DNA from 2 places in the Dorea sp. BIOML-A1 genome. Region 1 is predicted to be linked to the other one. Evidence: riboswitches for the same ligand, from Rfam matches in the RefSeq annotation. Region 1 holds a riboswitch; the other holds the start of a gene.
The links. Region 1 has a riboswitch for cobalamin ahead of GT508_RS04765 (Ig-like domain-containing protein). Riboswitches for the same ligand answer to the same signal wherever they lie in the genome.
Positions count from the first base shown of each region.

Region 2: another riboswitch for cobalamin. It lies ahead of GT508_RS00515 (sirohydrochlorin cobaltochelatase); the one in region 1 lies ahead of GT508_RS04765 (Ig-like domain-containing protein).

Region 1 is NZ_WWSA01000007.1:64,031-71,581, reverse strand. Features, by position in the region: gene GT508_RS04770 (ABC transporter substrate-binding protein) at 1-370, opposite strand, end outside; gene GT508_RS04765 (Ig-like domain-containing protein) at 433-3,576, opposite strand; cobalamin riboswitch at 3,719-3,916, opposite strand; gene GT508_RS04760 (HPr family phosphocarrier protein) at 3,964-4,227, opposite strand; gene GT508_RS04755 (LysR family transcriptional regulator) at 4,457-5,341, shown strand; gene GT508_RS04750 (YoaK family protein) at 5,374-6,069, opposite strand; gene GT508_RS04745 (5-methyltetrahydropteroyltriglutamate--homocysteine S-methyltransferase) at 6,229-7,341, opposite strand; gene GT508_RS04740 (LysR family transcriptional regulator) at 7,489-7,551, opposite strand, start outside.
Region 2 is NZ_WWSA01000001.1:103,108-110,658, reverse strand. Features, by position in the region: partial or broken gene GT508_RS00535 (glucose PTS transporter subunit IIA) at 1-531, shown strand, start outside; gene GT508_RS14535 (hypothetical protein) at 558-701, shown strand; gene GT508_RS00530 (glycoside hydrolase family 32 protein) at 694-1,992, shown strand; gene GT508_RS00525 (pyridoxamine kinase) at 2,098-2,949, opposite strand; tRNA gene GT508_RS00520 (tRNA-Arg) at 3,163-3,236, shown strand; cobalamin riboswitch at 3,442-3,614, shown strand; gene GT508_RS00515 (sirohydrochlorin cobaltochelatase) at 3,824-5,029, shown strand; gene GT508_RS00510 (hypothetical protein) at 5,053-5,625, shown strand; gene GT508_RS00505 (6-phosphofructokinase) at 5,821-7,068, shown strand; gene GT508_RS00500 (hypothetical protein) at 7,348-7,551, shown strand, end outside.

The sequences.
Region 1 (7,551 bases):
CTGCGAGATAAATGTGCTCCAATGGCTGTTTTAATACCACAATTTCTTTATCCAGATCTGCCGGTTTCTTCTTACCTTCCGGCACGATCAGATACTGCCTGTCTTCGTGTACGTCCAGTAATTTATATCCTTCTTTATAATAATAGACATCAAAACCCGTAGCATATTTCAGCTTCATTGTTTTCTCATACTCAAGACCGTCTATCTTCGGAGCATGTTTTTCTGTCGCCCCTGCTTCTTCCGTCTGCTGTATTCCGTCACCTTTCGATACACCCGATTTGCCTGAGGTGCTGCACCCGGTCAGTGCTCCTGTTACCAGAAGCACTGTACCTGCAAGTACACACAACAGTCGATATGTTCTCTTTTTCATCCTTTTCTCCACTTTTTCTGATCACAAGAGCATTGTCCACACTCTGCTATCTTACGCAATCTCTATTCTGCACTTTGGCCGTCACATCCCAAAATCACCTGGTAGACCTTTTCCCATTCTTTCTGTGCATCTTTTCCTTTTTCATCTTTTGCACGGTCAACGATCACCGGAATCTGAAGAAGCGTCATCTTCTCTGTCATCTTTCGATAAGCTGTCATTTTTTTCTTTGCCGCTTTTTTGCTGCTTCTTTTTTCCGGCAGCACGCTGGATGAAAGGAGTGCAAGATTACATTTGTTTTTTACAAGTTTCTTATAATTTAATTTGCCGGACGTTCCCGCATAAATGACTTCTTTCTCAGCCATCTTTTCTTTGATAGTTTCATTCTTGCATTTATTTTTCTTCACACCGACTGTTGTCACTTTATCAAGCTGTCCCAGTTCTTCCATCAGGGAAATCGTCTTATTCGATCCTGCATAAACATGATCTGCCGGCTGTCTTACCACAATGACTTCCTTATCCAGCCCCGCCGGAATCTCTGCATTTTCCGGAACGATCAGATATTTGATCACTTTGTTCAGGTACAGTGCTGCCTGCTCCTGCTCTGCCGGATTCAGTCCGCTTATTTCTGATGCTTCTTTCCATTTCTTACCGGCTGCTTTTCTTCCGGTCTTTTTATTCATATCGATCTCCAACAATGTGATTCCCTGATCATAATGATATATCTTGAAATATTTCGCATACTCGGCTTTTGTTTCAGACTGATACTCCAGGCCGATGATCTCCGGTGCTACCTCGTCCATTTTTTTGTTTGCTGTTGCCGTCTTGCTGCTGTCACTTCCGTTTGCACCGATTACCGTTACTTCTTTTCCGTTGGCTCTCGCTGATGCATTGGCTTTTGCTGCTTCGGCAATGTATACAAAAATCGTATATTTAATCTCATGTGCCGTAGACATCGCCGTTGTCATACCCACAACCGAGTTATTCTTATTCAGTTCTACCGGAATTACAAAGGATGTAGAACTTCCTGTTTTCGCACTCGGATAATATACATTTCCATTCGCTTTTACATACTGGTAATGCGGACTGCTGAATGTGATCGTTGCATATGCCTGACCGCCTGTAACCGTTACCTTGCTGCAAGTGATGCTTACCTTTCCGGTTCCGCCTGACCATGAGAAGCTGTCCGGTGTGTATACACCGTCTTTTAATCCTGTGGTACTGTTGACTCTGGCTGTTGACTTATTCAGATCAGACTCGTATTTTGATTCCTGATCCGGTTTTCCATTGTTTGTCGTATTATTTCCTGTAGTTCCACTGTTTCCATTATTGTTTTCTGCATTTCCCTGGTTATTTCCGTTGGAACCATTTCCCGGATTGTTATTATTTCCGCCCGGTTTCAATGAGCCGTTGCTTCCGTTATTACCATTCGAAGCATTTCCATTATTGCTGTCCGCAATCTTAGTCATGCCTTCTGAATGAAATGTCAGTGTTCTGGTGTCCCACTTATTACTCTTTGTCGTATGAACGGCAATTGTCATTACCTCATCCAGTTTCTCTACCGGAATCTGAAATGTATACTGCTCTGCAAGAAGCGAATCCGGAAGGATCCAGTTCTTTTCATCATCCGATGCGTTATTTACATCGCCCAGATAGATTCTGTTATAACCCTGACCGCTTAATGTAACTGCCGCCGTCATCTGTCCATTCTTTACAGTCATAACACAATCCGTAACACGGAACATCTTTCCGCCGGCTTCAGCATTCACCTGATAGGTTCCGTCTGCTATGATACGTTTTGCAGAGGCAGATGAAAATATAAGTGTACGGTCATACCATTTATCTTTTTTAATGGAATGTGCCGCAACTGCAATTCCTTTATCCAGACTTTCTACCGGAACTTTGTATGTATATTTTCCTGCCTCATCAGCCACATATGAAATGTAGTCTTTTGCTGCAGCTTCTGCCGCATCGGCTGCTGATCCCATATAAAGATAATCATATCCGGTTCCGCTTAATGTGATTACAGCATACATCTTACCTTTTTCAGATGTCAGGATACAATTCGTAACTTTGAACATCTTATTTCCAGTATCCACATCTACCTGATAATTTCCATCTGTCAGGGTTTTATTTTCTGTTTCCGATGCTGTTACCGTTACCTTGCATGTGGCTTTAAGCTCTGTTCCTTCCGCATTATTAATAGACACAGTCACCTCAGCAGTCCCTGCTTTCACTGCGGTCAGCTCAGCCTGTGTTCCGGATTTTGCAACGGTTACAATCTTTGGATCAGAAGAAGTCCATGTCATATCCGGTGCTGTCTCAGATGCTGATAATGCCGGTGTGAACTGAGGTGTCAGTTCCTGAACTTCTCCCTCTTTCATGCTGAGTTCAGATCCCTCTTTGAAACTTAATTCCGTAATAACGGTCTGATCCGGTATGGATGGTGTCGACGGGACCGTATCTTCCGGGATTGCAATATTGATCGTATATGCAATATTTTTTCCACTCATGGAACTGGTATGTGCCATAAAAGTCATTGAACTATTTAAATTAACAGGAATCTCAAATGTAACTCCGGCCTCGCCTTCTCTCGGTTTTGCATGATATATGTTCTGGGTTCCATTCACTTTCACCCATACTTTATCATACTTAGAACTGCTAAAATTTATCCAGGCTGTTGCTTTTCCATTCTTTACGATTACTTTTTGACACTCAATCTTCACCTTGCTTGAACCACCCGAAGTCAGTTTTGCCGAAAAATGATCCGCATCAACACCATATTCTCCGTCTTTCAAAGCACCTGCCATACCGCTGATATCAGTAATGTTCTCAAATATTTCGTCTTCGCCGATTGGTTCCGTCTGTGGGGCGGTTCCGTCTTCCTGCGTATTCTGTACCTTTTCGACAGCTACCTGATTTTTCCCGGCTTCTTTTGTGACTTCCTGACTTGTATCTGTCGTCACACTGCTTTCTGTCTGTCCGGCAGCGGCTTCTGTCTCAGTCTGTCCGGCAGCGGCTTCCGACTCTGTCTGTCCGGCAGTGGCTTCCGGCTCTGTCTGTCCAGCTTCATCACTATCCTGTTTATTCTCACTCAATGTATCTCCTACGGCTGCATTCTGATCTTCCGCATACACTCCCGATACCGGTGCAACTGCCATAGACACAGCCATAAATAAGGCCAAAAATTGCTTGGAATTATGTTTCATCTTATACTCTCTCCCTACTACTTTTCTGTCAATCAAAATACCCTTCCACGAAATCATCCGTAAAAGGGTACAAAATGGCCTTGTTAATTCATTATTATTTTCTTCCATTTTTGTACAACCAATTACTCGTGGTCCGGATTTACTTCCATGTACACTACAGGCAGGTCTCCTGACTCACAGATCCATACATCAGAATCTTGTCTTCCCGTTATCCAGTGACTTTTTTCTTTTCTGATATTCCCTGCTCACAGTGACGAGTTCGCACAGGACTTGCACCTGTTTCCCTTTTCACCGGCTCTATCAATCTTATCCAGCCGGCACCTGCAGTTTTCATTCTATTTTTCTCATCTTGACTACGATACCATAAGTACCTGTAAAATGCAATTGTTAACCCAGATTCTGCTTCTGTACTGCCTCTTCGGTGCGGAATTTTTCAAATGTATGAACTACCTCTTCCGCATCAGAACCATCTACTACAAAAATCATCTTCTGATTCAGCGTAACTGTCATCATTCCCATAACTGATTTTCCATCAATGATAAGTTTATGTGCTGTATCTTCAATCAAGGTATCAGCCTCTACTTTCTGACACATTCTTGAAAATTTTACAAGCTGTTCCGGTGTTTCAAATTTTACATTCATTTTTATCATAATTAAGTCTCTCCTCTCAGGTGTATCCATCATTTTCATTACAAACACATCTGTTTATAAGAAAAATATAAATCAGTATACTACGTTTTTTTCTACTATGTAATATATTTTTTTATTTCTTAACATTGTCTTTTCACCTAGAATATATTATACTTATCTGGCAGCATCCGTATTAAAGATAACTAACTATATATATATATCAATTTTATATATTATTTTGGAGGATATTATGAGTACATACGATTATTACCGTATTTTTTACCATGTTGCACAACATCACAGTTTTACAAAAGCGGCAGAGGTATTACACAATAACCAGCCGAACATTACCCGTTGTATGAATAATCTTGAGACAGAACTTGGATGTCACCTTTTTGTCCGTTCGAACCGCGGAGTCTCACTGACGCCTGAAGGCCAGAAGCTTTTTAACCACGTTGCGATTGCTTTCGAACAGCTTGAACTCGGAGAAGCCGAGCTCAAGCGTGACCAGAGTCTTACAAGCGGACTCATCTCCATCGGAGTCAGTGAAAATGCACTTCGTATTATGCTTCTGTCCAAATTAGAAGCATTTCACAATCATTATCCACATGTAAGGCTTAAGATATCCAACCATTCCACTCCGCAGGCGATTGCTTCCCTGGAAAGCGGACTGGTGGATTTTGCAATTGTAACAACTCCACTTTCTGTTCAAAAACAGTTTCAGAAAATCTCCCTGGGTTCTTTCCGGGAAATTCTGATTGCCGGCCCGAAATACAAAGAACCGGCTTCCCGCATCTGCTCACTGGAAGAACTTACGGACTACCCTTTCGTCTCGCTGGAAAATAACACCAGCACCAGAGATCTTCATATTCAATACTTTTCTTCTCACGGGCTTCCGTTCCGTCCGGATCTTGAAGTTACATCCACCGACCAGTGCCTGGCTTTAATCCAGCACAATCTTGGTATCGGCTTCTATCCGGAGAAGCTTGCAGAAGAACCGCTCAAGCGTGGAGAAATTCTTCAGATCCATCTGAAAGAATCCCTTCCTGCGAGACAAATCTGTCTTGTACAGAATGCTTCCAGACCACAGAGCATTGCAGCGCAAAAACTAATCGAGACACTGATCCGTATCTGATGACGGATCAATGTCTCTTTTTTGTCCCTTTTTTATCTTTCGTTTCTCCGGGATTCTATATCCAGGAACATCAGCAGGAAGCTGACGATCAAAAGTCCGCAGGATACCCAGATCATATGGATTCCATAATTGGCTGAAAGATTGCCTCCGATTCCGGCTCCTACCGCAAAAAGAACTATAATTCCAAAATAATACATTGCCTGCCGCAATTGTTCCGGCTTTTTCTCTCTCAGATAGAAGGATAATGCCGCCGTTCCACTCCGTAAGTTTCCGATACACATAGTACTTGCATATGAAAATCCATTTACCTTCCGGAAACTCTGCACCTGCATCGCACAGGCAAAGGATACCAGAACAGTCGCGATCATATTTCCCCGCTGCGGAATAAATCCTACAACAAACAAAATGAGGATCTCTGCTCCCAGTATTCCCTGTCTCCAGTGCAGGCGCCTGGCATATTTGTACTTATTCTGGATCTGCTCCGCAATCAGAACACCTAAAGCAAATGCAAAAAGCGGAAATAAATATTTCAGTCCAGCCTCCCATTTTCCCGTCATGAAATTCTGGCTCATCAGCACCACATTACCTGTCTGTGCATTCGAGAATACTTCATTCCTCGTATTATAGGTATACGCATCCTGAAATCCACCCGACAAGGCTAGAAATGCACTACAGATGAATGCCTCCGACATCTGCTTCCCGGAAAATAAACTTTTCATTACTCCCATGTTTTCATCTCCTTAGAATAAAAACGGAGGATGATTCTCATACGTTCTTACGTTTTCCGATCCATCCCCCTCAGCAGACTATTATACGGAAGAATATCAAAAATGTGAAACGTATATTTGATATATCTTCCATATCTTTTTTATATATTCAATTTTATATTAAACATCCCAGACTTCTTCCGCAACTTCTTTTACAAATGAAACCTTTCTCCACTGCTCTGCTTCTGTCATGATATTACCCTCTTCTGTAGATGAAAATCCACACTGTGGACTTAAGCAAAGCTGATCTTTCGCCACATACTTTTCTGCCTCTTCAATTCTTTTCTTTACATCCTCTTTGTCTTCCAGTTCCGGAAACTTAGAAGTGATCAGTCCCAATACCACCTTCTGATCCTTAATATAGCGAAGCGGCGAGAAGTCTCCCGATCTTTCGGAATCATATTCGAGGAAGAATCCGTCTACGTTACAATGACCGAATAATATCTCTGCAATCGGTTCGTACCCGCCTGATGAGAACCATGTAGATCTGAAATTCCCCCTGCAGATATGCATTGTGACCGTCATATCTTCTGGTTTTGCTTCGAGTGCAAGATTGATCATGTCTACATAAGATCTCGCGATCTCATCCAGATCAAAGCCTCTTTCTTTATATGTCTTTCTCTTTTCCGCATCACAGAATTCTCCCCATGATGTATCGTCTAACTGCAGGTATCTGCATCCCGCATCATAGAATGCACGGATGACCTTCTGATAAGCGATTGCAATGTCATAATATAAATCCTTCATGTCCTGATAACGTTCGATCGGTATATACTCTTCTGCACGTACACAACAGATCAGATGCAGCATAGATGGTGAAGGAATTGTCATTTTGCAGAGAGTATCTCCTGCAACACTTTTCAGATATTTAAAATGCTCCAGAAATGGATGTTCTCCGAAATCAACTTTATCTGCTATCTTAAGTGTTGCCGCTTTCGGCTGATGCCCCTTAAAGTGTACAGACCAGTGATCCGACTTAATCTCCTCTACACCATCCAGATCTGCAAGGAAATCCAGATGCCAGTATCTTCTTCTGAATTCCCCATCTGTCACAGCCTGAAGTCCGACTTCTTTTTCTTTTTCTACCAGTTCTTTAATTGCTTTATCTTCTGTCTCTTTTAACTGTTCCTCTGTGATCTTTCCTTCTGCAAATTTTGCTCTTGCGTCCTTCAGATACTCTGGACGTAAGAAACTTCCTACCACATCATAACGGAATGGTGCCTGATTACTCATATTTTATATCCTCCTGTACTTTGCTCGTTTTCTCTGTTGAAAAGTATAACCCATCTGTTTTTTTATGTATAATACAAAAAAGCAGCGGTTCTCCATAGTTTTAAACTATAGCACTCCACTGCTTTTCACCAGTATTCTGAATTATTCTTACATCCCGCCTGTGTATTTTTTCAACGCTTCCATATACACCTTTCCATACCGGCTCAGTGC
Region 2 (7,551 bases), on a different contig from region 1:
GTAACGGCAGATGTGACAGAGACAACTGGAACAACAGAGACAGTAGAAAATATCGAAATAGCAGACAACAATAAAGCAGAAGAGACATTGACAAGTCCGGTAAATGGAACACAGATTTCATTATCTGAGGTTGCGGATGAGACATTTGCATCCGAAATGCTGGGAACAACCGTTGCGGTAGAGACTGCAGATGGCAAGATTGTAGCTCCATGTGACGGAGAAGTTTCCAATATCTTCGAAACAGGTCATGCTGTATGTATCACAACAGAGTCCGGAGGTGAGCTCCTGATCCATATCGGTATCGATACCGTGAAGATGGATGGAAAAGGATTTACGAAGAAAGTTTCTGATGGCGACAAAGTACATGCAGGGGATATTCTAGTAGAAGCAAATCTTGAGGAAATCAAGAATGCAGGATATCAGACGACAACCATGATGATTCTGACAAATACAGATGAATTTGGAAATGTAACAAAGGCAGAACCTGCTGAAGTTAAAACAACAAGTAAAGTTATGACACTTACAAAATAATGCTTATAGATGGAGAAGATTGATTTATGAACGCATTAACAAGAGATCTTGCGAAATTAGTAGAGACAGCAGAACAAAGCCAGAAAACCAGAGAAGAGTTATCCGTATCAGATAGAAAATTTCGTGAAAAACTACACCTGATGCCGCCGGTCGGCTGGCTGAATGAATGATCCAAATGGACTCTGCCAGTTCCAGGGTATCTATCACGCATTTTTTCAGTATTCACCATTTGATGCGGAAGGCGGCGTGAAGATGTGGGGACATTACACCAGCACGAACATGATTGACTGGGAATACCAGGGTACCGCACTTTATCCGGATCAGCCGTTTGACTGTCACGGGGTATATTCCGGATCCGCATTTATCGAAGATGGGAAAATGTATCTGTATTATACCGGAAATGTCAAATTAGAAGACGGGGAATATGATTACATTCGAACCGGACGTGAGGGCAATACGGTTCTGGTTATGACAGAAGATGGAAAGACATTTGGAAAGAAAAAAGAACTGATGCGCAATTCCGATTATCCGGACGATCTGACCTGTCATGTGAGAGACCCCAAGGTATGGAAAGAAAATGATATCTATTATATGGTACAGGGAGCAAGAACCAATGAAGACGTTGGACAGGTGCTGGTATTCGAATCAGAAGACAAGATAAACTGGAAATTCAGAAACCGGGTAGAATCGGAAAATCCATTCGGTTATATGTGGGAGTGTCCGGATTACTTTGAGATTGGTACGAAGAAGCTTCTTTCTACATCGGTCCAGGGGCTGGAAGGCGGTATCTGGGATGACTGCAATGTATATCAGTCCGGATATTTTGAGATAGAAGGAGATATTCTTGGAGAATATAAGCTGTCAGAATATCACTTATGGGATTATGGATTTGATTATTATGCACCGCAGAGCTTTGAGACAGAAGACGGACGAAGAATTCACATCAGCTGGATGGGAATGCCGGACTGTGAAGAGTATACAAATCCGACGATTCAGACGGGATGGCAGCACTGCTTTACATTTCCGAGAGAAATCTTCGAGAAAAATGGAAAGATCTGTCAGCGCCCGATTCGCGAACTGGATGAGAAGAAACATTTGGTAAGTGATGTAAAAGGTATGCTGTCCAGTGACGGTTATTCGGTGTATGAACTGGAGATTTTGAATATTGCAGAAAACCATTTTAAAGTCATCCTGTCGAATGAACTGATCCTGGATTATGAAGACGGAAGATTCCGGATGCATTTTATAAGTCAGGACAAGACTTCTGTATCTGCAGGACGAAGCATGCGTTATGTGGAAGTGGATGAAGTGAAGGATCTGAAGATTCTGGCTGATAGATCATCGGTAGAAGTATTTGTGAATGATGGAGAGTATGTATTTTCGACAAGATATTATCCGGAAAATCATAAATTACTGGCAGAAGCTGTGGAAGCACAGATTAGATTGTCAGAAATTATGTAACGAAATATGAATTTAAGATACGAATCATTATAGAAAGAAAATCACCATATATCAAAAGGAAAAATTTCAGTAGAGAAATTTTATCGGGATATATGGTGATTTTTCTTAATGTAAGAGATATAAATATTTTTCAAAGTTAACTCCTTCGTTTACAGGGACCTGTTCTTTTACGGAATCAGCTAATGCTTTTTCGAGAAAAGATCCGGCAGTCTGCATCATTTCTGTAAGGGAAGTTCCGCGGGCAAGTCCACCTGTGATACAGGAGGCAAAGAGATCGCCGGTACCGGAATAGCTTCCATCGCAGCAGGGAAATGCCGACAGAAAATGCGAAGAGCCGTCTAACAGGAGATTCCCAATCTTAGGGATTCCATCATCTGTAGTAAAGCGAATTCCTGTGATAAGGATCTTTTTCGCACGTTCTGCTGTTAATGTATGGCTTGCATCTTTGAGGCATGAAATGAGCTGATGCAGGGACAAAGAGGAGTTCTGCAGGGTATTGTAATCCATATCTGTCAGCAGACAGAACTCTGTAATATTTGGAGTGATAACATCTGCACGTGCGGTCAGTTCCTTCATGGCAGACAGGAATTCGGAAGTATACATATCATAGGTCATGCCGTCATCACCCATTACAGGATCAACCAGAAGAAAAGTATCTGGTGTCTGGAACGTATCCAGAAAATGAAAAATCTCTTCAATCTGAGGTACACTGGCAATGTAACCGGTGTAGATCCCAGAAAAGCAAGTGCCGAGTTTCTTCCATTCCTGACGGAAATAATCCATCTTATCGGTAAAATCATAGCAGTAGTAGCTTGGATATTCTGTTTGAGAACTTAAGATGGCTGTCGGGAGTGGACATGTCTGGATGCCCATCGCAGATAATACAGAGATGGCGGCAGTCAGGGAGCATCGTCCAAGACCGGACAGATCATTGATTACAGCAACTTTTTTTGTCATTGTCATAAAGAAATCCTCGTTTCCTAATATATTTACAAACATGTATTGATTATATCATAGTTGGGTTTTTTTGCCTTAACAAAAGAAGAAAGAAATCTTCCGGGTAAAAAATAATAAAAAAGTTTGAAAAAGTTGTTGACAGATGGAATACATTGCGCTATACTTAATTTCGTTGCTGAGGTACAAAAACTTCGGAAACAATAAAATGAATATGTGCGCGTAGCTCAGCTGGATAGAGCGTCTGGCTACGGACCAGAAGGTCGGGAGTTCGAATCTTCTCGCGCACGTAGGAGAAACCCTTGTTTGATATAAAGTCAGACGAGGGTTTTTTGCTGTTACATGTCCGGTGAGTCATATTTTTTATACATGGTTTCGTACACGGCAGACCGGGCAGTATTGACATAGATTGGGCAACTGTGGTAAGGTTACAAGGTAAATTAAATCATGATTGTGTGAGGTGTCAGTCAGGATATCAAGGATAATTTATGGGAATTATTTTATAGAAAGAATGATCTGACTGGTGAAAAGGGAAACAGGTGAGAATCCTGTACGAACTCGTCACCGTATTTTGCGAGCGGAAGCTGCATACCCACTGGGATGACCGGGAAGGGAGCTGAAGCACCAGAGCAATAAGCCGGGAGACCTGCCTTTCGCAGTACAGGAACGTAAAAGTTCAGGCCACGAGGAATTGGCAGTACGAAATAAGTCACAGAACTGTATGTGATATGTAGATATTATGTAATACAGTTTTATTTTCGTTGTCTTCGTTTCCTGGCGGAGGCTTTTTTTGATATTATGTGTCCGGAAGGAACCGCCGGTGGCAGAGATCTTGTATCTCATGTATTGACAATCAAAAAACAGGAGGTAGAAAGAAATGAAAAAGAAACTGGTAGTAGTATTATTATCAGCAGCTATGTGTGTAGCGGCATTTGGCGGATGTGGAGCAAAATCAGACAGCTCAGACAGCAGCAGTAACAAGAAGACAGAGACTTCTTCAAAAAAGGAAGATCAGAAAGCAGCAGATGCAGTTGCAAAAAAGATTGATGCGATCTACGTTCAGGAAAGAACAGACAAGACGGATGAACAGTGTAAAGCAGCAAAAGAAGCGTGGGATAAATTGACAGATGCGCAGAAAGAACTGGTAGAAGGAGACAATGCAGATCCGGATTACTTCGGAAGAGATACAGGAGATGCTTCCCAGGATGACCCGTTAAATGGAGATGATATTGGAGAAAAGGAACTTCTGGTAGTAAGTTTCGGTACTTCTTTTAATGCGAGCCGTGCAGCCGATATCGGTGGAGTAGAGAAAGCACTCCAGGCAGCAAATCCGGACTGGTCTGTAAGAAGAGCATTTACAGCTCAGATCATCATCAACCATGTACAGGCAAGAGATGGCGAGAAGATTGATAATGTGGATCAGGCTTTAGAGCGTGCCGTAAAAAACGGTGTCAAGCAACTGATTATACAGCCAACACACTTAATGCATGGTGCAGAATATAAAGAGTTAACAGAAGCAGTGGAGAGTTACAAAGATAAATTTGAATCTGTCAAGATCGCAGAACCGCTTCTCGGAGAAGTCGGATCGGATGCGACAGTGATCAATGCAGATAAAGCAGCAGTAGCAGAAGCAATTACAGCAGAAGCTGTTAAGACAGCAGAATATGACAGCCTTGATGCAGCCGCAGCAGACAGTACAGCATTTGTATTCATGGGACACGGAACATCAGATGAAGCAAAGATCAGCTATTCCCAGATGCAGACACAGATGGAAAAGTTGGGATATAAGAATGTATTTATCGGAACAGTAGAAGGAGAACCGGAGGAAACTTCGTGTGAATCTGTTATCGCAAAAGTAAAAGATGCTGGATATAAGAATGTCATTCTTCGTCCACTGATGGTTGTGGCAGGTGATCATGCGAACAATGACATGGCCGGAGATGATGATGATTCATGGCTGAGCCAGTTCGAGGCATCTAAGAACTTTGACAGTGTGAAGACACAGATCGCAGGTCTTGGAGAAATCGATGCAATCCAGCAGTTATATGCAGCTCATACAAAAGCAGCCATGGATGCACAGTAAAAAAATATTAAAGGGAGAGAACAATGTTAAGAAAAAGACTGATGACGCTTGCATTAGCGGTAGTGATGACCGTGTCTGTATTTACAGGATGTGGCAGTAAAGATGACAGTAAGACATCTAGGTCAGAGAGCAAAAAGACAGAACAGCAGAAGTCTGATGCGAAAAAAGAGAAAGCAGCAGAAAAGGAAGAGACAAAAGCTCCGATTGAAGATGGAACCTATACAGCAGAGTTTAAAACGGACAGTTCCATGTTTCATGTAAATGATGCATATGATGATAAGGGGACATTGACGGTAAAAGACGGAAAGATGACGATTCATATCAGTCTTGTATCAAAAAATATTGTAAATCTGTTTCCTGGTACAATAAAAGATGCCAAGAAAAAGGGAGCAAAACTTTTGCAGCCGACGACAGATACTATAACAGATGAAAATGGTAATGTCGTAACAGATATAGAGGGTAAGCCGAAAGAAGTATACGGTTTTGATGTTCCGGTGCCGGCACTGGACAAAGAATTTGATCTGGCACTGATCGGAACAAAAGGAAAGTGGTATAATCATAAAGTAAGTGTTTCCAATCCTGTAAAAGCTGAATAAATATCAATTGATCATAAAATCTCTTGTCTTTCATATTATTATACAAAGTGTATATGTGAAGGATAAGAGATTTTTTTATTCATTTGTAATGGTGAAAATGCATAAAAAATATAATATTTACTAGACTTTTATGTTAAAATATACTAATATTAAATCAACAGCAAAATGTAATAAAAACAGGAAGGAAACAAGCGAATGAAAGGAAATGTAATAGTAGGACAATCTGGGGGACCAACTGCAGCGATTAATGCGAGTCTTGCCGGTGTATACCGGACAGCAAAAGACCGTGGAGCGAATAAAGTGTACGGAATGCTTCATGGAATTCAGGGATTATTAAAGGAAAAATATATTGATCTGTCAGATCACATCAAGACAGAGCTGGATGCAGAGTTATTAAAGAGAACACCGGCTGCATTCTTAGGTTCCTGCCGGTATAAACTTCCGGAGATACATGAGAACCGGGAAGTTTATGATAAGATTTTTGAAATTTTGGATAAACTGGATATTGAAGCATTTATTTATATCGGCGGAAATGATTCTATGGACACGATTAAAAAGTTATCGGATTATGCAATTGTGTTTGGACATTCCATCCGGTTTATAGGATGTCCGAAGACAATTGATAATGATCTTGCGTTGACAGATCATACACCGGGATACGGAAGTGCGGCAAAATATATCGGAACATCGATGAAAGAGATTATCCGTGACAGCTTCTGCCTGGAATATGAAAAGGGCGTAGTATCTATTGTAGAGATCATGGGAAGAAATGCAGGATGGCTGACAGGTTCCACAGCACTGTCACAGGGAGAGGATTGTGAAGGTCCGGATCTTATTTATCTGCCGGAGCTGCCGTTTGATCTTCAGTTATTCGGGGAAAAGATCAGGCAGTTATTACAGGAAAAGACATCCATCGTAGTTGCGGTATCAGAAGGGATCCGTACAGCAGATGGTACATATGTATGTGAACTTGGCAACAGTATTGATTTTGTGGATGCATTCGGACACAAACAGTTATCAGGAACTGCATCTTATCTGGCGAGTTATATTGCAGGTGAGATCGGATGTAAGACACGTGCGATTGAATTAAGTACATTGCAGAGAGCTGCATCGCATGCGGCTTCAAGAGTAGATATTCTGGAGGCATATCAGGTTGGAGGAGCTGCAGTAAAAGCAGCAGACGAAGGAGATACCGGAAAGATGGTTGTCTTAAAACGTCTGTCCGATGATCCGTATCAGTGCGGAACGGAAGTGAAAGATGTACATAAGATTGCCAATGATGAGAAGCTGGTTCCAAGAAGCTGGGTAAACAAAGAAGGCACTTATGTAACAAATGAGTTTATTTCATATGTACGTCCGTTGATCCAGGGAGATGTATCACCGGTTATGGTAGATGGAATTCCAAGACATCTGTATACACCGAAAGAACTCAGCCACAGATAATCCATTTAAAATCAGAGAGAAGATAAAAGAACGTCTTGTCATGAGGATATCTCATGTCAGGACGTTTTTTTATCGGGACGTCTGATCTTCTGCGATAAAAAAGTGCATGAAAAGTAAAAAAAGTCTTGAAATTTTGAAAATAATCAGGTAGTATATGCTTAATCTATATTTTCAAGATAGATTCGGTTAATCAATCTATAAAGATTCTATAACCTGTGTGAGGGTTCAAAAAATTACCATTTGTAAAAAAACTGAAGAATAGAATTGAGGTGGAATGCATTGCAGCAAAAGGAAAGCTATGATGTACTGCGTCTGATCGAACATGGACAGATCTGCTATATCAGTTCTGAAAATGTGCAGGGAAGAACACTTGCCAGATATTTGAAGTATCATCCGGTAATGGAGAAGAAGAAAATGTTCCTGTTGTTAAAGGCAATTGCAGAACAGCTGGAACTGATCCACAGATGCAGAGGGAATCCATGC